Caballeronia sp. LZ062: one gene and its partner. The protein of the gene in region 1 interacts with the protein of each later gene in a pairwise test. Links are inferred from orthologs where the notes say so. Each region holds a gene or a part of one and is shown on either strand. Other genes may lie near its edges.

What was found.
Region 2: the proteins of gyrA (region 1) and gyrB interact in binary tests that used the Escherichia coli proteins (3 or more experiments, as listed by UniProt). The link is inferred for Caballeronia sp. LZ062 from one-to-one orthologs.

What each region holds. Positions count from the first base shown.
Region 1 is NZ_JARTWB010000002.1:505,086-512,332, reverse strand. What follows is about bases 3,555-6,741. They hold gyrA (DNA gyrase subunit A), read right to left. Parts: upstream 6,419-6,741; coding sequence 3,755-6,418; downstream 3,555-3,754. Other genes in these bases: P9239_RS08360 (DUF2059 domain-containing protein), read right to left, coding at 3,555-3,576. Also shown: P9239_RS08375 (prephenate dehydrogenase/arogenate dehydrogenase family protein), read right to left, coding at 1-513; pheA (prephenate dehydratase), read right to left, coding at 573-1,655; serC (3-phosphoserine/phosphohydroxythreonine transaminase), read right to left, coding at 1,700-2,782; more of P9239_RS08360, read right to left, coding at 2,968-3,554; outer membrane protein OmpA, read left to right, coding at 7,082-7,247. UniProt on the Escherichia coli protein: A type II topoisomerase that negatively supercoils closed circular double-stranded (ds) DNA in an ATP-dependent manner to maintain chromosomes in an underwound state.
Region 2 is NZ_JARTWB010000002.1:2,494,424-2,511,824, reverse strand. The notes cover bases 1-3,055. They hold gyrB (DNA topoisomerase (ATP-hydrolyzing) subunit B), read left to right. Parts: upstream 1-319; coding sequence 320-2,791; downstream 2,792-3,055. Other genes in these bases: dnaN (DNA polymerase III subunit beta), read left to right, coding at 1-185. Outside these bases: P9239_RS17775 (DUF4007 family protein), read left to right, coding at 3,470-4,378; P9239_RS17770 (hypothetical protein), read left to right, coding at 4,371-7,787; P9239_RS17765 (phosphoadenosine phosphosulfate reductase family protein), read left to right, coding at 7,762-8,592; P9239_RS17760 (sensor histidine kinase), read left to right, coding at 8,623-11,094; P9239_RS17755 (hypothetical protein), read left to right, coding at 11,091-13,139; P9239_RS17745 (hypothetical protein), read left to right, coding at 14,221-14,415; ATP-dependent RNA helicase DbpA, read left to right, coding at 14,420-15,802; P9239_RS17735 (MFS transporter), read right to left, coding at 16,025-17,386. UniProt on the Escherichia coli protein: DNA gyrase negatively supercoils closed circular double-stranded DNA in an ATP-dependent manner to maintain chromosomes in an underwound state.

The DNA of each region.
Region 1 (7,247 bases):
GGCAATGCGCTCGACGGCTTGCGGTGCGTTCTCGGTCAGCGGACACAGCACGACATTGCGGTCGACGTACAGATCAGGCAACGCGGCATCGACGCCGCTCGACTCGCGCCCGGCTATCGGATGCCCCGGCACGAACTGCGCGACGCGCTCGGAAAGCGCCGCGCGCGCCGCCGCGACGACGTCGCTCTTCGTGCTGCCGGCATCCGTCACGATGGCGTGCGCGTCCAGAAACGGCGCGATGCGCGCGAGCAACGGCTGCGTCTGCGCGACCGGCGCGGCGAGCAGCACGATATCGGCGCCCTGCAACGCGCGAGCGAGCGCGGCGTCGTCATCGAGCGCGGCGGCTTCATCGATTACGCCCAGCTCGACCGCGCGCGCCACCGACTGCGCCGAGCGCCCGACGCCGACCACGCGCCCGGCCAGCCCGGCGCGTTCGCGCAGTGCGCGCGCGAGCGACCCGCCGATCAGGCCGACGCCGAAAATAACCAGTTTATTGAAAGTGAACGCGGCCACGGGACATCGCAAAAAACGCGTCGACGACGCGGAAGACAGAACTGCTGAAAGCGCGGATTTTACCGGGCGCGCGGATACGACCCGAGAATCTTGAGAAACGCGGCCTTCTGCCCGAGTTCCTCCAGCGCGGCGGCCACCGACGCATCGTTGCGATGGCCTTCGAGATCGATATAGAAGTAGTACTCCCACGTCCCGACACGCGCGGGCCGCGACTCGAAGCGCGTCATCGACACGCCGTGCTTCGCGAGCGGCTCCAGCAGCTTGAACACCGCCCCCGGCTCGTTAGCGACAGACACGATGAGCGACGTCTGGTCGTGACCGCTCGCATCCGACGGCTGCTTGCCGATGATGACAAAACGCGTGCGGTTGTGCGGATCGTCCTGAATCAGCGAATACACGACACCGAGGCCGTAGTGCGTCGCGGCGCGGTCGCCGGCGATGGCCGCCACCGTCGGGTCCGCCACGGCCATGCGGGCCGCTTCCGCATTGCTCGACACCGCCTGCCGCTCCAGATGCGGCGCGTTCGCGGAGAGCCACCGCTGGCATTGCGCGAGCGCCTGCGGGTGTGCGCAAACGCGCGTCACGCCTTCGAGAGAGCCGGACGCCGTCAGCAGATTGTGATGAATCGGCAAGGCGAGTTCGCCGCCGATCACGAGTTGCGTTTGCAGCAGCAAATCCAGCGTGCGCGACACCGCGCCTTCCGCCGAATTCTCGACCGGCACGACGCCGTACTGTGCCGCCCCGGCTTCGACCGAGCGGAACACTTCGTCGATGGACGGGCACGGCAGCCCCTCGATGGAATGCCCGAAGTATTCGAACATCGCCTGTTCGCTGTAGGTGCCGACGGGCCCGAGGAACGCGGCGCGCAGCGTCTGTTCGAGCGCGCGGCTCGCGGCCATGATCTCGCGCCAGATCGCGCTGATGTGGTCGGCGGCGAGCGGGCCGTCGCTGATGGCCTGCAAACGCGCGATGACCTGCATTTCGCGCTCCGGGCGAAACACCGGCGCGTTGAAGTGCTTCTTCACCTCGCCCACTTCGAGGGCGACCGAAGCGCGCTGATTCAGCAGCGCGATGAGTTGTGCGTCGAGCGCGTCGATGCGCTCACGCAGCGGTTTGAGTCTTGAATTAAGATCGTCGTCCATGCGGTGCGTGTTGTGCGAATGCGGTTAGAGGAGCGACGGCGCGTTCACGCGCTCGTCCGCTCGAATTCCTTCATATAGTCGACGAGCGCCCTGACGCCCTCGACCGGCACCGCGTTGTAGATCGATGCCCGCATGCCACCGACGGACTTGTGGCCCTTCAGCTGCAGTAGCCCGCGCGCTTTGGCGCCGGCCAGGAAATCGGTATTGCGCGATTCATCGGCGAGAAAGAACGGCACGTTCATGCGCGAACGGTTCTGCCGATTCACCTTGTTCACGTAGAAATCGCTCGCGTCGATGGTGTCGTAGAGCAGCTTCGCTTTCTCGACGTTGCGCGCTTCCATCGCCTCGAGGCCGCCCTGCTTCTTCAGCCACTTGAAGACGAGCCCGGCCATGTAGATGGCGTACGTGGGCGGCGTGTTGAACATCGAGTTGTTCTCGGCGACCGTCTTCCATTCGAACGCGGACGGGCAGATGGGCAGCGCGCGGTCGAGCAAGTCCTCGCGCACCATCACGACCGTCACGCCCGCCATGCCGATGTTTTTCTGCGCGCCCGCGAAGAGCGCGCCGAACTTGGCGACGTCCATCGGACGCGACAGGATGTGCGACGACGCATCCGCGACGAGCGCAATGTCGCCGAGATCGGGAATGTCGAACGCCTCGACGCCGTCGATGGTTTCGTTCGTGCACAGATGCACGTAGGCGGGATCGTCGGACAGCTTCCACTCGCCGATGGCCGGCACGCGCGTGTAGCCCTCTTCCGTCTTGCCGGTGGCCGCGATGTGCGGCGTGCAGTACTTCTGCGCTTCCTTGTATGACTTCGTCGACCACGAACCGGTCACGACGAAATCCACCGTCTTTTTCGAGCCGAGCAGATTCATCGGCACGATGGCGTTCTCGCCAATGCCGCCGCCTTGCAGAAACAGAATCCGATGCGACGCAGGCACGTTCAGCAGTTCGCGCAGGTCCGCGAGCGCCGCTTCATGGATCGACATGAATTCGGCGCCGCGGTGGCTCATTTCCATCACGCTCATGCCGCTACCTTGCCAGTCGAGCATTTCGTCGGCGGCTTGCCTCAACACTTCTTCTGGCATGGCGGCCGGGCCGGCGGAGAAATTGAACACGCGCATGTGGAAATCCCGAATGGCAGGCGCGACGTTGCGTCGAGTCGCTTGGTTCAGCGGATGACGCGCGCCTGAAAAAGAAATGGCTGCTTGCGCTTTCGCGCAAACAGCCATTATCGCACTGTCCTGAAAACCCGCCAACGCGCGGGGCAGCGCGCCCCGCTGCGAGTTTTCCGGTTGTCGCGCCGTGCTTACTTGCCCGGCTTGACGCTTGCCACTTCTTGGTCCGCTTGCGTGCGGGTCGCCTTGATGGCTTGCGGCATGTACTTCTGCATCAGACCGTTGACGACGTCGCGGCCAACCTGGTCCTGAACCTGAATGAACTTGCGGCCCGTCGGGCTCTTGTAGAAGTTCGTCAGATCCTTGATTTCGTCGGTCGAGTAGTACTTCGCGTATGCGTCGTACTGGGCCTTCATGGCGTCCTGGCGGAAGTTGTCCGTGGCGAACACCTGGCCAGCCGAGTCCACCAGCTTCGGCACTGCGTTCTTCTGCAGCGTCGGGACGGCTGCCTGCTTCTGCTTGTCGTTCAGCGACTTGTTCTCCGACAGCGCGTCCGACAGGATGGCCGGAACGAGCTGCTTCGCTTGCATCTGTGCGCTGTTGCCGATTGCGCCGACGAGCTTTTGCGCGTCGATTGCGTCCAGCAGATCCTTGATCGCAGCTTGCTTGGCCGGATCAACCGGTGCTGCTGCGGCCGGCGCCGCCGCCTGGTTCGGCGCCTGGTTCTGAAGCGACTGAGCCATCGCGAAAGTCGGCACGAAAGCGGCCAGCAACATCCACTGCTTGAAACGTCCTTGCATCATTACTCCCTGTAAAAAATATTCAGTCAGCACTGGCGACGAGCCTTGCACGTCCGCATAGCCGCCGCTGCGCTTCTTTCACATGAAGAGCGCAGCGCCGACATCAGGCTCACGTCGCGCAGCTTAACCAATTCAGGCTTTCAAAAGCGATAACCGGAAACGGGCGACACAAAAAATATCAGGCGCTTTCGTCACCTTCGCCGTTCGGCGTGTCGTCCGGCGGTGCAGTTGAGGCGTCGGTGTCCGCTGCGGCATTGGCTGCGTCCGCTTCCTCGAGCTCGGCGTCCGCCTCGGCTTCGGCGATATGCTGCAGTCCCGACAACTTCGTGCCCTCGTCAAGGCTGATGAGTGTAACACCTTGGGTTGCACGGCCCATTTCGCGGATTTCGGACACACGCGTGCGAATGAGCACGCCAGACGTGGTGATCAGCATGATCTGGCTTTCCGAATCGACGAGCGTCGCGGCGACCACCTTGCCGTTGCGCTCCGATGTCTGGATCGCGATCATGCCCTTCGTGCCGCGGCCGTGGCGCGTGTATTCGTTGATCGGCGTGCGCTTGCCGAAACCGTTCTGCGTGGCCGTCAGCACGGACTGGTTCTCGCCGCCCGCCACCAAGAGCGCGATGACCTGCTGCCCTTCTTCGAGCTGCATGCCACGCACGCCGCGCGCTTCGCGGCCCATCGCGCGGACGTCGTTTTCGTCGAAACGCACGGCCTTGCCCGAGTCCGAGAACAGCATGACGTCGTGCGCGCCGTCGGTGATGGCCGCGCCGATGAGGTAGTCGCCGTCATCCAGACCGACCGCGATGATGCCCTTCTTGAGCGGACGGCTGAACGCTTCGAGCGGCGTCTTCTTGACGGTGCCGAGCGCGGTGGCCATGAACACGTACTTGTCCGCCGAGAATTCCTTGATCGGCAGAACGACGTTGATCTTCTCGCCGTCCTGCAACGGGAACATGTTGACGATCGGACGGCCGCGCGAGTTGCGCGAGCCCTGCGGCACTTCGTACACCTTGATCCAATACACGCGGCCGCGGTTCGAGAAGCACAGCATGTGATCGTGCGTGTTCGCGATGAAGAGCGTGTCGATCCAGTCGTCTTCCTTCATCTGCGTGGCCTGCTTGCCGCGCCCGCCGCGCTTCTGCGCGCGGTATTCGGACAGCGGCTGCGACTTCACGTAGCCGGCATGGGACATGGTCACGACCATTTCCTGCGGCGTGATCAGGTCTTCGGTATTGAGCTCGGTCGCATTCATTTCGATGCGCGAGCGGCGATCGTCGCCGAATTCCGCGCGCACCTGGCCGAGTTCGTCCACGATCATCTGGCGAATGCGTTCCGGGCGCGCGAGGATGTCGAGCAGGTCGGCGATCTGCGCCATGACTTCGCGATACTCGCCGACGATCTTGTCCTGCTCGAGGCCGGTCAGGCGTTGCAGACGCATCTGCAAGATTTCCTGCGCCTGCACGTCCGACAGCTTGTAGAGGCCGTCTTCCTGCAAACCGTAAGCCGGATTCAACCCTTCCGGACGGTACGCGAGACGTCCACCCGACGCTTCCGTCTCGGCGCGCGTCAGCATTTCGCGCACGAGCGACGAGTCCCACGGACGGTTCATCAACTCCTGTTTCGCGATAGGCGGCGTGGGCGCGGCCTTGATGATCGCGATGAATTCGTCGATGTTCGCGAGCGCGACGGCGAGACCTTCGAGCACGTGCCCGCGGTCGCGCGCCTTGCGCAGTTCGTACACCGTGCGCCGCGTCAGCACTTCCCGTCGATGCGACAGGAAGCATTCCAGCATTTCCTTCAGATTCAGCAGCTTCGGCTGGCCGTCGACGAGCGCGACCAGGTTCATGCCGAAGGTGTCCTGAAGCTGCGTCTGCTTGTACAGGTTGTTCAGGACGACTTCGGGCACTTCTCCGCGCTTCAGTTCGATCACGACGCGCATGCCGCTCTTGTCGGATTCGTCGCGAATGTCGGAGATGCCCTCGATCTTCTTCTCGTTGACGAGTTCCGCGATGCGCTCGAGCAGCGTGCGCTTGTTCACCTGATACGGAATTTCGTCGACGATGATCGCCATGCGCTGACCGCGGTCGATCTCTTCGAAGTGCGTGGCCGCGCGCATGACGACGCGCCCGCGGCCGGTGCGATAGCCGTCGCGTACGCCGGCCACGCCATAGATGATGCCTGCCGTCGGAAAGTCCGGCGCGGGCACGATCTCGATGAGCTCGTCGACCGACGATTCAGGGTTATTCAGCAGATGCAGACAGGCATCGACGATTTCGCGCAGATTGTGCGGCGGAATATTGGTCGCCATGCCGACCGCGATGCCCGCCGAGCCGTTGATCAGCAGATTCGGAATGCGCGCCGGCAGCACGAGCGGTTCGTTCTCGCTGCCGTCGTAGTTCGGACCGAAGTCGACGGTTTCCTTGTCGATGTCGGCGAGCAACTCATGGCCGATTTTCGCCATGCGGATTTCGGTGTAGCGCATGGCGGCGGCGTTGTCGCCGTCGACAGAACCGAAGTTGCCCTGGCCGTCTACCAGCATGTAACGCAGCGAAAACGGCTGCGCCATGCGAACGATGGTCTCGTACACCGAGGCGTCGCCGTGCGGATGGTACTTACCGATCACGTCGCCGACGATACGCGCCGACTTCTTGTACGCGCGATTCCAGTCGTTATTCAGTTCGTGCATCGAGTACAGCGCCCGGCGATGCACCGGCTTCAGGCCATCGCGGACATCGGGAAGCGCGCGCCCGACGATTACGCTCATCGCGTAATCGAGATACGAACGGCGCATTTCCTCCTCGAGGGAGATAGGCAGAGTCTCTTTGGCGAATTGATCCATTATCCGTGTCTTGAACTGTGCAGCAGCGACACGGCAGCGCGTTCGTCAGTTTCGCGACACCCGCGAGCCGGCCGCGCGACTTGCGCCGGCCAGGCGCGTAGCCGGCGTACGCTGCGGCGCTGCGAACGCAGCGCATCGCGAGATTCTACCACGCGGCCCATGTGCGCCCGGGGCGGTGCGTATACATAGTGTTGAAGTACTCGGAGTCGCTACTCGCAAGCGCCGCGGGCCATGAACGCTGTACCAATTACTTACAAAAACTGGGGAACGATTTCCGTCAATTGGTCATCGAGCCGGGCTATCATGCCGCCTCACCTCTTCGCGAAACGGCGAAGCGGCAGCGATGAAGATACGCAGGAAGGCACGTTCAGGCACGTGAAGTGCGCACGTTCGGCGCCTTCCCCGGACTGTGACCGGCTACTGTCCCTTTCTTGTTGCGGAGGCACCACATAAGGTTGCGGGCGAACTCGGTGCAGGGATATTTTTATCGTTGCAAGGGAACGATATGGCAAAATGCCAACGCACAAAGTTAGACACTGCTCGAAGTCTATACAAAGCGTTTTGTTCCGCAGGGGAATGTTATACTTCGAGCAATGTATGACCGGTCTTCGTCTACAAGGCTCGCAGTAAACCTGCGGTAATCTCAATTTCGAGAGGAGAAATATGAATAAACTTTCAAAGCTCGCGTTCATTGCAGCTACCGCAGTTATGGCTGCATCGGCCTCGGCGCAATCGGTGCCGGCCTCGCGACAAGCCGTCAATGACAACTGGGTGAATGGCACGGGCGAGTATGTGTGGATGAACGGCACGAACGAACTGTGCTGGCGCG
Region 2 (17,401 bases), 2.0 Mb from region 1 along the record:
TCGAAATCGCGTATCAGGGCGATACCGTCGATATCGGATTCAACGTCACGTATCTGCTCGACGTGCTCGCGAATCTGAAGGTCGACACGCTCCAGGTGGCGCTCGGCGACGCGAATTCCAGCGCGCTGATCACCGTTCCGGAGAACGAGGAATTCAAATACGTGGTGATGCCGATGCGCATCTGACGCGTACGACACCGAAGACACTCCAAGGGGCGACGCGCCCCTTTGGCGTTTTTAAGGTGTTTTGAAAAGTTCGAGCATTTACGAGCAGTTATCGAAGCAGTGTCGAAGCAGTGACGCAGAACCGGAAGAAATCCATGACTGAAAACACACATTCGCAACCCGACAACAGCTACGGCGCATCCTCCATTCAGATCCTCGAAGGTCTGGAGGCCGTGCGCAAGCGTCCGGGCATGTATATCGGCGATACGTCGGATGGCACCGGTCTGCATCACCTCGTCTTCGAAGTGCTGGACAACTCCATCGACGAGGCGCTCGCCGGCTACTGCGACGACATTCACGTGACGATTCACGCGGACAACTCCATCTCCGTGACGGACAACGGCCGCGGCGTGCCGACCGGCCTGAAGCGCGACGACAAGCACGACCCGAAGCGCAGCGCCGCCGAGATCGTGATGACGGAGCTGCACGCGGGCGGCAAGTTCGACCAGAACAGCTACAAGGTGTCGGGCGGCCTGCACGGCGTGGGCGTCTCGTGCGTGAACGCGCTGTCCGAATGGCTGCGCCTCACCGTGCGCCGCGACGGCAAGAAGCACTTCATGGAATTCGCGCGCGGCGTGGTGCAGAACCGCGAGATCGTCGAGGAAGACGGCGTGCAGTACTCGCCGATGCCCGTCGTCGGCGACACCGAAAAGCGCGGCACAGAAGTCCACTTCCTCGCCGATGCGACGATCTTCGGCAATGTCGAATTCCACTACGACATTCTCGCCAAGCGCATGCGCGAACTGTCCTTCCTGAACAACGGCGTGCGTATCCGCCTGACGGACCTGCGCACCGGCAAGGAAGACGACTTCGCGTTCGCGGGCGGTGTGAAAGGCTTTGTCGAGTACATCAACAAGCAGAAGCAGGTGCTGCATCCGACCGTGTTCCACGCGACCGGCGAGCGCGAGAACGTGACCGTGGAAGTGGCCATGCAGTGGAACGACAGCTTCAATGAAAGCGTGCTCTGCTTCACGAACAACATTCCGCAGCGCGACGGCGGCACGCACCTGACCGGCCTGCGCGCGGCGATGACGCGCGTCATCAACAAGTACATCACGGACAACGACATCGCCAAGAAGGCGAAGGTGGAAACCACCGGCGACGACATGCGCGAAGGCTTGTCGTGCGTGCTCTCGGTGAAGGTGCCGGAGCCGAAGTTCAGCTCGCAGACGAAGGACAAGCTGGTGTCGTCGGAAGTGCGCGCGCCGGTCGAGGAAATCGTCGCGAAGGCGCTCGAAGATTATCTGCAAGAAACGCCGAGCGACGCGAAGATCATCACGAGCAAGATCGTCGATGCGGCGCGTGCGCGCGACGCGGCCCGCAAGGCGCGCGAGATGACGCGCCGCAAGGGCGTGCTCGACGGCATCGGGCTGCCGGGCAAGCTCGCGGATTGCCAGGAGAAGGACCCGGCGAAGTCGGAAATCTATATCGTCGAGGGCGACTCGGCGGGCGGATCAGCCAAGCAGGGCCGCGACCGCAAGTTCCAGGCGATTCTTCCGCTGCGCGGCAAGGTGCTGAACGTGGAGAAGGCGCGCTTCGACAAGCTGATCTCGTCGGAGCAGATCGTGACGCTCGTGACGGCGCTTGGCTGCGGCATCGGCAAGGACGATTACAACCTCGACAAGCTGCGTTATCACCGCATCATCATCATGACGGATGCGGACGTGGACGGCGCGCACATCCGCACGCTCTTGCTGACGTTCTTCTACCGGCAGATGCCGGAGATCGTCGAGCGCGGGTATATCTACATCGCGCAGCCGCCGCTCTACAAGATCAAGGCGGGCAAGGACGAACGGTATATGAAGGACGCGCACGAGCTGAACCAGCACATGCTGAAGCTCGCGCTGCAAGGTTCGGAACTGATTCCGAGCGAAGGCGCGGACCCGATTTCGGGCGATGCGCTCGGCGAACTCGCGCGTGCGTATCTGCTGGCGCAGGCGGTGGTGGATCGCATCAGCCGCATTTACGACGCGGCGGCGCTCGAAGCCGTGATGGACGGCGTCGTGATCGATCTGTCGACGGAAGAAGCGGCGGCTGCATCGGCGAAGGCGCTGGAAGCGCGGCTGCGCGCCGATCCGCTGAAGCCCGAGGTCACGGTCGAGCCGGCGTATGACCCGGTTCGCGAAGTGCGCTCGCTGCATATCAAGCGGCGTCATCACGGCAACGTGAAGGTTTCCGTGTTCGACGAAGACCTGCAACTGACCGCTGACTACAAGCAGCTGGTTTCGACGGCCGATACGTTCAAGGGATTGATCGGCGAAGGCGCGTTGATCAAGCGCGGCGAGCGGTCGATGGCCGTGTCGGACTTCAAGAGCGCGATGAAATGGCTGATCGCTGACGCCGAACGCAACGTGTCGAAGCAACGTTATAAGGGCCTCGGCGAGATGAACCCCGAGCAGCTTTGGGAAACGACGATGGACCCGAACGTGCGGCGTTTGCTGCGCGTGCAGATCGAAGACGCGATCGCGGCGGATGGCATCTTCACGACGCTCATGGGCGATGATGTCGAGCCGCGTCGGGCGTTTATCGAGAGCAATGCGTTGCGGGCGGGGAATATTGATGTTTGAGGGGAGATGTAGATAGACGCATAACCTGAGAAAAACAAACCCATAAGTTGAGAAACTTATGGGTTTGTTTTGTTAGTAGTCTGCGCCTATAGAGCGAGTTAGCTGTGTGAGACACAATGCTTTTCGCGCCATAGTCCTCAAATCGCAGAATCCGCAAAGTCGCTGATAGTGACAGATGCTTAGACACGGCTCGCGTCGGCCCATTTTCCATATGACGGTGAACCCGAAACAGCCGCACGGCATCATCCTTGTAATTAGGACAGACGCTCGGTCGGGTCGCGCTACTAATATCGTACGGAATGTCAGCCGCCAACGCCGCCAACGCAAGCGCAGATTTTGATACAGAGTCCCGCATCATCATCTTTCCAGCAAACTCATTGGACTATTACGCATTAAATTCTCAAAATTTCACAATGCGAGCAACGATATATCTGCGATACCAAATAGGAATAGAGAGTCCTTGGCGTTCGGTCGGACGAACTGTCGCGGCATCTTTTTCAACTGAAGGTGAGGCGGAGAAATCGGTGATTTTCACCGATAACGGAGCTGATTCGCAGGAAAAACGGTAATATTCGTTCCCATAAGTGCGGAACTGCGCGCTCTCGGTGCTGGTATCCGGAAGGGGTGCGTAAGTGAGCACTTGCGCGACATGCGCGTCACACATCATTCGAACAGCATATGGAATTTACTGCGGAACGATTTTCGGGTCATGAATCGTTTGTCTGCCGCTATGGCTGGTTGCGTAAGGTTTTCGATGCCGTCAACGCCTCGCCTGAGATATTAAAGAAGGACGCTGAAGCTACGGAGCGGTTAGGTATCGGCCGCAACATGGTTAGGTCACTACAGTTCTGGGGGGAAGCTACAGGCGTTATTCAAGTAGCGCGTGGGGACGGCAAAGGCCATGTTGCTGGGCCAACGGGTCGACTCCTCTTCAACGATGGAGGATGGGACCCTTTCCTCGAAAAGCCCGAATCGCTCTGGCTTCTTCACTGGTGGCTTTCCGCAAATGCCAACATAGCTGCTTGGAACGTCGTTTTTGGCGATGTCTCTATGGCCCGCTTTGAGAAAGCCGATGTCGTTGCAAAATTGACCCAGCGTGGTGCTGGCAACGCACGCGCGCTTGCCCAGTCAACTGTTGAGCAGCACACCTCGATTTTCCTGCAGAGCTACGTGCGGACAAACGAGTCAACTGACGACAGTCTGTGGTGCCCGCTGCAAGACCTGAAGCTAGTCCGACCGGTACCAAGCAGGACAGGCGCGACAATCTATGACTCTTCCGTTGCATCACCAATTGGCCTCAGCGTGCGAGTGTTTACTGCCGCGTTAGCTCACTTTTTTCGCATGCAATCGTCAAAGCGGAAGTCCCTGCCGATGCATGAGCTCGCACTGGCGAAACTGAGTCCCGGCGCAATCTTTCGACTCGATGAACCCCGTCTTTATGATTTTCTGCAGCAGACGGAATGCTTAACAGGTGGTGCGATTCGATTGATAGACACCGCCGACACCCAGAGTGTGGTCTGCGACGAGAAACTTCTTTCATCTGCCGAATCTATTTTTTCGCTTCTGGATGTCATAGCACATGTCTGAGCCTATTGCGACTCATCTGCTTCTTGACCGCCATTTCAGCCGGTCGATTTCCCTCGAGCGCGACTTGCATGACAAGGACGCCCTTGACGGCTATATGCTTACTCCGGCAGTAATTTCTGCGCTGACTCAAATTGGTACCGGTGTAAAGACGCAGGGCAAGCAAAGAGCTTGGAAGATTATTGGCCCGTACGGCAGCGGTAAATCTGCTCTGGCGTTACTGCTTTCGCGCCTTTTGGCCGGGCCAAAGGCGGCACGCAACGTTTTTGGCGCCCTTTCCGAGCGAGCCCCACATGTCGCCGCACTCTTCCGCCCAGGAAGCAACCTGCTTCCACTCGCAGTCGGTGGTTCACGTACGTCTCTCGGTTCCGCTATTGCCAAGAGCGCGAAAGAGACACTGCAGACGTGGACGGACCATCGTGGCGCAACCAAAGTGGTCAAGGCAATTGACTTAGAGCAAGGAACTTATAAAGGCCAGCGGCTGAACTCGGCATCCAATTCTCTTCTATTGGATTTGATTTCCTGCGCCCAGGAACAAGGCTATGGTGGCGTACTCCTCCTCATCGACGAACTTGGAAAATTTGTCGAGCACGCGACGCTATGGCCCGCGGAGGGCGACCTCATGGTTTTGCAGCAGGTCGCGGAATTAGCCTGCCGAGGCGACGATGCATCGTTGTTTGTGGTGACGATGCTCCACCAGCACCTCGCCGACTACGCCAAAGGCGTCGGCCGCACCGCATCGGATGAGTGGCATAAGATATCCGGCCGTTTCGATGAGGTCGCGTTTGATGAGCCTGTGCAACGCTACGCACATTTTGCTGCTCACGCGCTTGCGGCGCCGGCGTCAGTGACGAGGGTGCAGTCTATTCAACGGACGGCGCGCGCAAACTATAAGCGCGCTCTCACGCTCGGGCTTCTTCGTAGCTCCGGCGAAGCTGACAATAAATTATTTGAGCACGCTGAAAGGCTTTTCCCGCTGCACCCGGTCGTGCTTTCGGCAATGGCGCACGTTTCCAAGCGAATGGGACAGAGCGAGCGCTCGTTTCACGCATTCCTGCGTGGGCACGAACCGTATGCATTCCGAGACTTTATTCAGACGCGAACTCTCGACGCGAAGAACTGGTACTCAAGTGAGCAGCTATTTTCGTTCTTGAGACAGGGCGCCCGCCTGCGATTTCGTGATTTGGCCACCGAACGTAGATGGGAATTTGCTCTAGGCGCTATCGAGGATGCCGGTGAGAGGTCGGAAATCGAGGTTTCCGTATTGCAAGCTTTATCGGTACTCGAGCTGATGAGGAGCAGTGCACGGCTAGCCGCGACTCCCGACTTGATAGCCTTCGCCCTCGCAGACAAATTTTCAGTGGCTGATATTCAGGCCGCTTTGGACGAAAGCTGCAAGCGATGTATCTTGCTCAAAACACCAGGAGGTGAAGGGTACGCGTTCGCCGTCAATGAATCCGTCAATGTTGATGCCCTTTACGAAGTTGCGGGAGACTCTGCGAGTGACCTCACGGTTGCCGGACTTCAGAAATTGTTGAGTGAAAATACGGTTGTTGCAAGCGGCCATTACCACCGGAAGGGGACATTTCGGACGGTGTCAATCAACGTTGGTCAGGCCGTTGATGACTTTCCGAATTATTCGTCAGATGCAGATGGCTTGATTAATGTCATCCTCGTTGATGAGTCTCGCTCTGAGCATCGCGAGAGAGCGATGGCGCTTCAATCGACCAAAGGGTGCCCATTGGTCCTTTGGACGTCCATCGAGCTCAGCGAAAGCGCGCTCACGTCACTTCGCGAATTGTCGCGCTGGATGTCGGTCAAGGCCGCAACACAAAACGGCACCTTGGACCCTTGGACGTCGAGATACGTTGAAAATTCACTAGCCGACGTACGTCGGCGTGTCGAAGCCAATGTGATGAGCCGGCTCCTCGGACAAAGTGACTACCACTACGAGGGTGAGCCGGTACCTAGCGCTACGCAGTTGAATGTCAGCCAGGCAGCGTCGTGGATGTTTGACGCCGTATTCACGGATTGTCCGACGCTCGTCAATGAGCTTATCAATAAGGACCGCCCCTCCTCCGCGATTGTGCTCGCGCGACAGAGACTGTTTGAAAAATTGATGGCAACACATATGCCAGGCGAAGCACTTTTCGGTACCGTCGAGTTCCCTCCAGAGCGTCTTCTTTATGCCACGCTGCTGCGGGACACGGGAATCTATACCGAGCGAGCCAACGCGCCTTGGTCGACCCCAGAATCATTGAAACACGTCTGGCAAAGAATCGAAACACTGCTCCGGACGGCGATGCCGACAAGTTTCCGCACTATCTTGGAGCAACTGAGCTTGCCACCCTTGGGTATCAGGCAGGGCGTAGCATCAGTTTGGGTCGTCAGTTATCTATTGGCAAAGCGTGACGTATGCGCCGTATTCGAACGCGGGACCCTCGTCCTCGAGCTCACTGCGGACCACTTGGCTCGCATGTTCAAGAATCCCGACGCATTTCAGCTGCGCGAGTTTTCCGACGCTGGTCACGGGGAAAAGTTGCAACACCAGTATTGCTCGGTTCTGGCGTCTGTTGGCCAGTCGCTGTCGGCGGCACCGACGTTCCTTGAACTGTCACGAGCAATGGTCCGCTGGTACGCCCGGCTTCCAGAGTACGCGCAAGAAACCTTGAGCGTATCGGCCGACGCCAAATTGCTGCGCTCGACGCTAAAACGCGCCACAGACCCGATTGAACTTCTGAGTGAACAAATCCCCTCCCTATTCAATCAAGACGCAGGAGCGAAGGACTTTGTCCGCCGCTTGAGTTCTGCAATGAATGAACTGGGCAGCGCGTATCGTCGCCTTCAGGAAGAGGCTGCCGCCACGTTGGGCCGTGCATTTGGAATCCCCGGACCATTGGCTGTGGTAAGGACTCAGCTCCAGCGGGAATGTGCCGACTTAGCAGCAGACCTAGCTGACGTAGAGCTGAAGGCATTCGTGCTCCGATGCGTCGACGTTACTCCTGTAGACGACCGCTGGCTCGACTCACTCGCCACGCTCATCGTTAAAAGGCCCATGGAGTCTTGGGCCGATGACAGCCTTCCCATGTTTCGAGACGTGATTTTGGAGCTTTGTGGTCGGTACAAGCGGTGGTTGAAGGTTGCGATGGAGCGGGGTCAACACCGAGAAGCGACAGAGCGCTTCTTGAGCTTCACGATTACCTCTTTTGGCGGTGAAGAACGCTCGCTGCTCGTGGCCTCTTCAAAAAAGGCGAAAGAGCTGGCTGACAAGATATTGACCTCGTTGAAACCGCAGGTGAACGGCGACGCCGAAATGTTGCAGGCAGCGCTTGCACAAGCGCTGGCTGAGGTATTGCAAGCCAACGAAATGCGCATTGGAGCCGAGATTGACGGTCGAAAAAAAGCGAGTTAGGCACATTTTGAGTCTCTCGGGCGGCAAAGACAGTGCCGCCTTGGCCCTCTTCATGAGAGACAAGGTACCCGAGATGGAATATATTTTTAGCGATACGCGCAAGGAACTGCCAGAAACGTACGAATTCTTGGACAAGATTTCGAATTACCTAGGAAAGCCGGTCACAAGACTCAACGCAGACTTAGGTTTTGACCACTGGTATGAGATGTACGGCGGAATGATTCCTTCAAATCACCGCCGTTGGTGCACTCGAGCGCTCAAACTGAAACCTTTTGAGCAGTATTGCGGCAATGACGAAGTCATCAACTACGTGGGCCTAAGGGCAGACGAGAACCGCTCCGGGTACATTAGCCACAAACCCAACATCAAAGCGGTCTATCCGTTCATTGACGCGGGACTGGTATTGCGAGACATTGAAGAAATTCTTCGTGTCGCCGGCGTCGGTATGCCGCCGTACACCAAATGGGGAAGAACGCGCTCGGGATGCTATTTCTGCTTTTACCAGCAAAAAATAGAGTGGGTCAGGCTCAAGGAGACGCATCCCGACCTGTATGAAAAGGCGAAGGAATATGAGCGGCCATACGAGAAGACGGGAAATTTCTTCACCTGGAGTCAAGGTGAAAGTCTGGCAGAGCTAGAGCAACCTGCGCGTATGGAGCAGATTAGGACCGAGCATATCATCCGCGTGCAGCGAAAAATTGAACGTCGAGAGAATGTAACGCTACTCGAGCTGTTCAAAGATGCAGATACCGGCGAAGAGGCAGATGACGATGATGACCAAGGCTGCTTAGTTTGTCAGCTGTGAACAAGAAAAATCAAAACCGAGGGGCAAGTGATGGCGTTCACCTTTAAAGCACGTGTACTGCTCGAATTAGGTGCAGAACTAATAAGCTCGGATGCAGTTGCGGTGTATGAGCTTGCAAAAAATGCGATTGATGCTGGTTCGAAAGAACTTCGGTTTGAAGTGTCTATCACCCTTCAGCATTCAAAATATCGGCTCTTGTGTGACTGGTTGGATGACCACGCAACCAACTATGACATAGAGGCCTTTACCGCCAAAGTCGACTCCTTAGTCGAGATTGACGCGCCAGCAAGGATGCGTGCGAAATTCTATGAGGCACTCGCGGAACCCGCGACCTCAGCGGCGGCTAGAACCGCACTCGATGAAGCGTACCTCGCAGGCAATAAAATTGTCATCGCCGACAAGGGGCATGGCATGACTCGGCACGCGTTACGGGAGTGCTATTTGACCGTCGGAACACCTATGCGTCTCCTTCAGAAGCAGACGTCGAAAGCGACAGGTCAAGCTGACAACTCAGGAGCTTCCGCACCTGTGCTCGGTGAGAAAGGTATCGGACGCTTAGCCGCAATGCGCTTGGGACGAAGCGTACACGTGAGAACTAGCGACCCGCAAGGCGCGCGTGCCCGAATGCAAATCCCCGAAACGGAACGAGGTGAGCCGGAGGACCCAACTCTCTGGAATGTGCTACGGTTGGACTATCGGCCAATATTCGCGGACCCCAATCTCGGTATTGAAGACGTTGACTTCAAGCCGGCCTTCGGCGGCACAAAGCCGGACCCCGAGGCAAGTGGGACTACGCTTACAATTCGTGACCTGCAGAGCGACTGGGACTTAGAAAAGCTGGAAAGCTTGACGAATAGTCAGTTGGTGAAGCTAGCGGACCCATTCGCCTCCTCGTTTGCTACAAGATTTTTTCTGTTGAAGCTTCAGGACGAGGTAGTTGAGTTCGGGAAGTTCGAAAGTATGAAGCTCAAGCACTCGGACGTTGAATGCACAATCAGTTTTCGGGAGCGAGAGCAACAAGCCAGCAATTCGCAAGATTGGACGCCAATGGAGTTGGTCGTTGACGTTAACTACAAGCGTTTCGGGAAGCGCCAAGTTTTCCCGTTCAGTGGCGACCACTTGAAGAGCTGCATCACCTTGGCCCCGACTCGCGGAAAGCGTCCAAAAGCTGATGACCCGCTTCCCGCCAACGATGCGGTCGAGGGAGGATTGCGTCGGCTCGGTCCGTTTGAAGCGAAATTTTGGTGGTTCAATCGCGGGCGGATACAGCGAGAGGACAAGGACCTATGGAGTGCGCTCAAACCGTTCGTGGCGAATTGGAGTGGTGGACTATTAGTCTACCGGGACGGCTTTCGTGTATACCCGTATGGGGCTCAAGGAGACGACTGGCTGGACCTGGATAGGAACGCATTGTCGGCATCCCGTTATCGTCTAAACCGTGCGCAGATTGTCGGCTATCTGCGCATCGCCCACGACAACAACCCAGCGCTTCAAGACCAGACGAACCGGGAAGGCTTTCGAGATTGCGTGGAAAAAGAAGCATTGCGCCGCCTCTTGAGACATGTATTTATAAATGTGTGTCGACCTTTTCTCGAAAGAATCGACAATGAGGAGAGAGAGGAGGACCTCGGTAGCATCGACAAAATCGAAGCGAGAATGTCCGAGTCACAGCGCGATGCTGTAGGAATGCTTAAGAATCTTCAGAGGGAGCTTCCGGAGCAAGATAGCAATATTCGCGAGATTATCTATCAGCTTGGTGAGATACAAGACGCTTGGGAAAGGGCGAAGTTGACAATTGCCGCTCAAGAACAGGAAATGGAGCAGTACATAGACCTAGCGGGGCGAGGACTGCAAGTCGAATTTATCGCGCACGAGATGGCTCGTGTAACAGCTAACATCTTAAATTTACTGAAGGGCGATAAACCTCTTGAATCTGCCGCAGTTAAGGGCATGTTGGAGGCACAAGTAAAGACTCTTGAGAAGAAGATTCGCAATTTGGACGTATATAGCATCCCGGGGCGACAACGGCGGACCGGTACGGACGTCGTTGAACTAGTCAAAGCGTTCCAAGAAGTGCACGCCGATAAAGTGACTCGTCATAATATCGACTTCAAAGTTTCTGGCCTCGAGAAGCCATTGTTAGCTAAGGTGGAAAGAGGTCAGATTTTAAATATTCTCGATAATTTGTTTGCAAACTCGTTCTACTGGCTGAAGACTCGGTCGGATAGGTCGATGCGCCCGTCAATTCAGGTCGTCATCGACGCTCAGGAGCGTACTCTTACGTTTCGTGACAATGGGCCGGGAATACCGCCCACGCTCGTTCCACAACTCTTTGTGCCGTTCATGACCACCAAGCCACCGGGCGAGGGCAGAGGTCTTGGTTTGTATATTTCAAGAAAATTTGCGGGATACAACGACGCAACCTTGGAATTGGGACCTGTGAGTACGGACGGCGTTCACCACGCCTTTGTGTTGTCGTTTAAGAATACGCCAAAAAAATGAGCACCGTTGCCCAAGTAGATAACAACCTGCTTCGTGCCTTCGCGCCAATTGTTGTCGTCGTTGATGACTGTTTCACAAAGTTGGATTTTTCGCGAATCGACGGCACTGATTCGGCGCGATTCGAGCGCACCGTGACTGAAGCTGAGATAGAAGCGTTACGAGCCGAGATTCCACAGCTTGACTCTGTCGAGGATTTTCTCGTCGACGAGCTCCTCCTCGAAAACGCGTGGAAGCTATGGAAGGCCAAACCACTAGAGTATCGTTTTCTCAACGCGCTCTTCCAAGGGTTTGACGCGCAGGCCGGTGCTCCTTCGGCTCCTGTGGAAGAGTTGGTCACATTTCTGCGAGATACCGTCGGCTTCGATGTCAAAACTCATCCGAGCGTTGAGGAGGCAGAGGACGACATCAAGGCGAGTCGCCTTCTGTTTCTCGACTTCAACTTGAAAGGACAGGTGCCGGAGCTTGAGCGTGGACAGACGTACGCGGGCGCAATCATCGAAAGCTACGAGCAATGGGGAGCACTCCTGAGCGAGGGAGCGCGAATCGATGGCGCTTCGCTCGAAAGGTATGTAATTTTGATGTCGTCCAACCTGCCGGATGTTCCAGACCTGGAGCGCTTCCGCCAGACGACTAAGATTCGAAGTGCGTTTTTTCAAGCGGTTGATAAAGCACGGATTACTGCTGAATGGACAGCGAAGCAGCTCAGGGAGAAATGCAATGGTGATTTAACGGCGCGCGGTTTGTCCAACATGCTCAACTCCTTCAAACAGGCAGTCGAGCATGCAGCGCGAGGGCTGATGGAAGACATCGAAAGGCTTGAGCTGCATGACTTGGCTTTTTTGCAAGCCAGTCGCCTCAATACCGAGGAGCAGCATATTGGTAATTATCTTTCGTGGCTTTTTTCGGAGGCACTAGCCGCTCGCACGAGAGGCCGCCCCGAGCTGTCGACTGCGGGAGCTGCAATTCCGGACGCGAACGAGCTCTACTTTAGCGGACGACTTCGGCCGGGAAGTTTGCTGTTCCAGCTGTACTCGGAAGTGGCTTTTTCTTACCCATGGAATGTAAGGCCGGGGCGTCTGCGCTTCGGAGACGTACTTCGCGAAAAGCACATTCTCGACCAGCTCGACTTTCCGCTCTCAATGCTTGAAGACTTGGAGCAGGATTGCCGCCATTGGCTTGATTTCGCCGCGCGCCAAGAAGTAAGCGAGTCCCGCATGCTCAATACGGGCGACAAGCTTTTACTTGTCATGTCACCTGCTTGCGACCTGCTGCGCTGTAGTGAGGATTTCGAAGTGCTCGTGGTCCGCGGCACGGTGGTGCAGACAGTACCCGATATTGTAAGCGCCTTCGGGATGCCCCATCCGGTTTCGGATGGCTACATGATGCGCAGAAGTAGCGACCCTGACGATGGAGTCGCGCTTATAAAATGGAAAACGAAAGCAATCAAAACTGTCCGCTGGAGAACACTTGCGAATCCCCGATTGTTCGAAAGGTGTGGTCGCCTCAACGATACGTTTTCTAACGATATCAAGCAGAAGCTGATGAGTGATTTGAGCCGAGTTGGAGTCCCTATCGACCCATCATTTGCACGCCCGATGACTGGTTGCCTTTGGATAAAGGGAACGGCACAGGGTGCGCAGCCGATATTGGTCAAATTCCCAACCGAGTTCGTGTCCATGGTTCAAATAGGTGGCCGTAAAGGCACCGCGAGCGAGAGCGGAGTCGTCGTCTTGTCCGAAGAGCTGGTGGGTTGGCTGAGCGAGGAGCTTCCAAAAAAATTTCCCGCCGGAAATGCGGGAGCGGCAGCTTTGCCAGGCCCAGTGGCCAATTTCGTGGCAGAGCTTCTCGAACAGCCGGGTTACCGATTCAATATCGATAAGAGCGTTGCGCGGTTCAGCAGGGTCAGCGGGAAGATAAGCTTCGAGGATGAGTTTGTCGAAGAGAAGCTTGTCGTCAAAGACGCCGTACATATTCAATGTTATCCGTACATCGCTGGCGTGAAGGCCGCAGATGCTATCGAGCAGGGATTGAATGGGGCGTCTTGAAGCTTCCCTTCGTTCGCGATGTTAAACGGAAACGCACATTCGGGGCGAGTTCCAACGGTTGAAGATTACGAATCACTCAACGTTGGAAGCTCGATGGACGCTAGTGGAAACAGGCAACGATTTCTGGCGCTTTAAAAACAGCACGGCGGGGCACAGCCCGCTTCGCGGGCTGCAACCCGTAAAAGCTCATCCAAACTTCCAATAGAGCAGGAAATCGACACACCAGAATGATGTTTCTGAGCATCAGGGGTGGCTCAATTCTAGATGCAAAAGTGGGTCAGTTTCCGGCGCAAATTAACACTGAAATGCCGTTCCTTCGCCTGCAAAGCGATGATGTCTGGCGTGTCGACGCGCACGGATCACGCGGCGCGATCGCGTCGAACGCGGCGCTGACCAAGACGCAATTGCGCGCCATCGACGCAACGGGCCGGTTCTCCGACGACGTCCAGCGCGCCTTCGACAGCGATCCGCAAGCCATCAGCGACGTCGCCCGCGTCTTGCTCGACGCGCATTTTCCCGACAGCATGCACGAGGACATTCTCGCCGCCGTCGGCCTTTCGCTCGACGCGCCGCAGACCGGCAAGACGCGCCGCAGCCCCAACTTCCGCGACGACGTACTCAGGGCGTACGAGTACCGCTGCGCGCTGTGCAATCTCGACATGCGCATCGGCAACCGCACGATCGGCCTCGAAGCCGCGCACATCAAATGGTTCCAGTTCGAGGGACCGGATGTGGTGGAAAACGGCATCGCGCTGTGCTGTCTGCATCACAAGCTCTTCGATATCGGCGCTTTCACGCTCGGCGATGAACGTCGCGTGCTGGTCTCCGAAGAAGCGCACGGCACCGACCAGTTCGACCACATCTTGCTGCGACATCACGGCAATCGCCTGAACGCGCCCGTCAGAGCGGAGCATCACCCGTCGACCCAGTTCGTCGACTGGCATCGCAGCCAGGTCTTCCGCGGACAAGCCCGCCCGCTCTAATCCCCGAAGCCCCGCCGCAACCCGCGTACACTTCGGCTTCGAACCAATCCATCTTGCGCGGCCGAGCCCGCGCGGATCGCAATCAAGAGAACTTCCTCATGTTCACCTGCCGAAACCAGTCCTGCCAAGCAGAATGGGAGCCCTCGGACGTCGTCATCAAAAACGAAGGCCAGGGGCTGCTGTTCCGCTGCCCGATGTGCGGCGCGCGCAACTACGTGACGCGCCACGACTCGCCGGACGGCGCCGTCTCCTACGAACAAGTCAGCGACATCCCGCCGCGAGGCTCGCATTAACGCCATGACCACCGACACCTCCTTCGCGAACCTGCCGCTTTCCCCCGCGATGCAGGCGAACCTGCAACAACTCGGCTACACGTCGATGACGCCGATTCAGGCCGCGAGTCTCCCGCATGCGCTCGCGGGGCACGACCTCATCGCGCAGGCGAAGACGGGCAGCGGCAAGACCGCGGCCTTCACGCTGCCGCTGCTCGCGCGGCTCGATGCGAAGCAGTTCGCCGTGCAGGCGCTCGTGCTTTGTCCGACGCGCGAACTCGCCGATCAGGTCACGCAGGAAATCCGCCGACTCGCGCGCGCCGAAGAAAACGTGAAGGTGCTGACGCTGTGCGGCGGAACGCCCATGCGTCCGCAGATCGCGAGTCTCGAGCACGGCGCGCATATCGTCGTTGGAACGCCGGGGCGCATCATGGATCATCTGCAGCGCGAAACGCTTTCGCTCGCCGCGGTCCGCACGCTCGTCCTCGATGAAGCCGATCGCATGCTCGACATGGGCTTCTTCGACGATATCGCGTCCGTCGCGCGCCAATGTCCGAAGGATCGCCAGACGCTGCTCTTTTCCGCGACGTATCCGGAAGGCATCGCGAAGCTGAGTCAGCAGTTCCTGCGCAATCCGCGCGAGATCAAGCTCACCGAGCAGCACAGCAATGCCAAAATCAAGCAGCGGTTCTATCAGGTGGAAGATCACGAGCGCCTGCATGCGGTCGGGCTGCTGCTGGATCACTATCGGCCGGTGAGCACGCTCGCGTTCTGCAATACCAAACAGCAGTGCCGCGATTTGCTCGACGTTTTGCGCGCGCAAGGTTTCGAGGCGCTCACGCTGCACGGCGAACTGGAACAGCGCGAACGCGATCAGGTGCTCGTGCAGTTCGCCAATCGCAGTTGTTCGGTGCTCGTCGCGACCGACGTGGCGGCGCGCGGGCTCGACATCGCGCAATTGGAAGCGGTCATCAACGTTGACGTGACGCCGGACCCGGAAGTGCATGTGCATCGAATCGGCCGCACGGGGCGCGCGGGCGAGGAGGGCTGGGCGCTGTCGCTTGCGAGCATGGACGAGATGGGGCGCGTTGGCGCCATCGAAGAGGCGCAGCGCTCGGAAGTGGAGTGGCATCCGCTGTCGGAACTGACGTCGGCCGAACCGGGCCATCTCAAGCCGCCGATGGCGACGCTCCAGATTCTCGGCGGCCGTAAGGACAAGATCCGCCCCGGCGACGTGCTCGGCGCGCTCACCGGCGAAGCGGGCTTCGACGGCGCGCAGATCGGCAAGATCAACGTGATGGATATGGTGACTTACGTGGCGGTCGAACGCGGCATTGCGGATGACGCCATGCGCAGGCTCGGCGTCGGGAAGCTGAAGGGGCGGAAGGTCAAGGTAAGGCGGGTCTGAGCGGCTGTGCTTCGACGCGCTCGCGCGCCATGACAGTCGACGTGGCGCGCTTATCGCGGGTTGGCGCTTTCAACTTGCACCCGTGCCACGGTCGCCAGCGTCGCGTCGCTGTCACGCTTCAATGCCTTCGTTCGCCTACGCGCCGTGTGAAGAACTGCGCCATGCATGCCGAGGCGCTGCCGGTATTGCACGCCACGAGCGGCACATCTGAGCGCCTCTAAATCACTCCCGCGCCATCCCCGCCGCCGCGCCGCGATCACGCGTCACCAGCCGCAAACCACTCGCGATGCTCGCCGCGCCGGCGAACCCCGCGCCGAGCGAAAGCGCGAGCGCCGGACCGTGCTTCCCCGCGATGCCGAAGCACAACGCGACGAGCGCCGCGCCCGTCGCCTGTCCGACGAGCCGCGCGGTCGCGACGACGCCGCTCGCGCCGCCGCTGCGCTCCCGCGGCGCGCTGGCCATGAACGCCTTCAGATTCGGCGACTGAAAGAAGCCGAAGCCCGCGCCGCAAATCGACATGCGGATGCAGATATCGAGCGCATGTGGATTCGCGGGCAGCGCCGCGAGCGACACCATGCCCGCGCACAAAATCGCGAGTCCGATGCCGCCGAGCAGGCCCGGCGCGTAGCGGTCGGACAAGCGCCCCGCGATGGGCGCCATCAACGCGACGAGCACCGACCACGGCGTCATCAGAAAGCCGGTCTCGACTTGCGTGCGGCCGAGCACGGTCTCGAAGTAGAACGGCAGCGACACGAACGCGAGCCCTTGCGCGGCAAACGAGCAGACGGCGGTCATCGTCGAGAGCGCGAACATGGGACGTCGAAAGAGATCGACCGGCAGCATCGGCGCGGGATGACCGCGCTCGCGCCGCAGCATCAGCGCGCCCGCGACGAGCGCAACGGCCAGCGCCGCGAGCACCGTGTGCGACGGCGCGCGCTGCGCCGCTTCGCCGAGCGCGAAGATCAGCGACGCGAACGTGATCACGTTGAGCGCCGCGGCCACGCGATCGAAGCCGTGCGCGCTGCGCTTCGTCTGCGGCAGCGCGGGCCACGCGATGAAAAGCGCAAGCACGCCGACCGGCAGATTCACCGCGAAAAGCCAGGGCCACGTGCCGAGCGAGAGCACGATGGACGCGACCGTCGGCCCGACCGCGAAGGCAATGCCGACGATCAGCGCGTTCAGCCCGACGCCCCGACCGAGCCGATGCAACGGGAAGATCGCGCTGATCAGCGCCGTGTTCACGCTCATGATGGCGCTCGCGCCGAGTCCTTGCAGCAAGCGCGCGGCGACGAGCGTCGGTAGCGACCACGAGAACGCGCATATCGCGGATGCGATCGTGAACACGACGAGCCCGCCCAGATAAACGCGCCGATGCCCGACGATGCCGCCGAGCGCCGCGAACGGCAGCAGCGTGGCGACCATCGCGAGCTGATACGCGTTGATGATCCAGACGGACGCGGCGGGCGTCGAGCCGAGATCGGCGGCGATAGCCGGCAGCGCCGTATTCGCGATGGCCGTATCGAGCGTGGCCAGCGCGACGGCCAGCAGAATGGCGGCCATGCCGCGCCGCTCGCGGGGAGTCATCGGCGCATCGGCGTT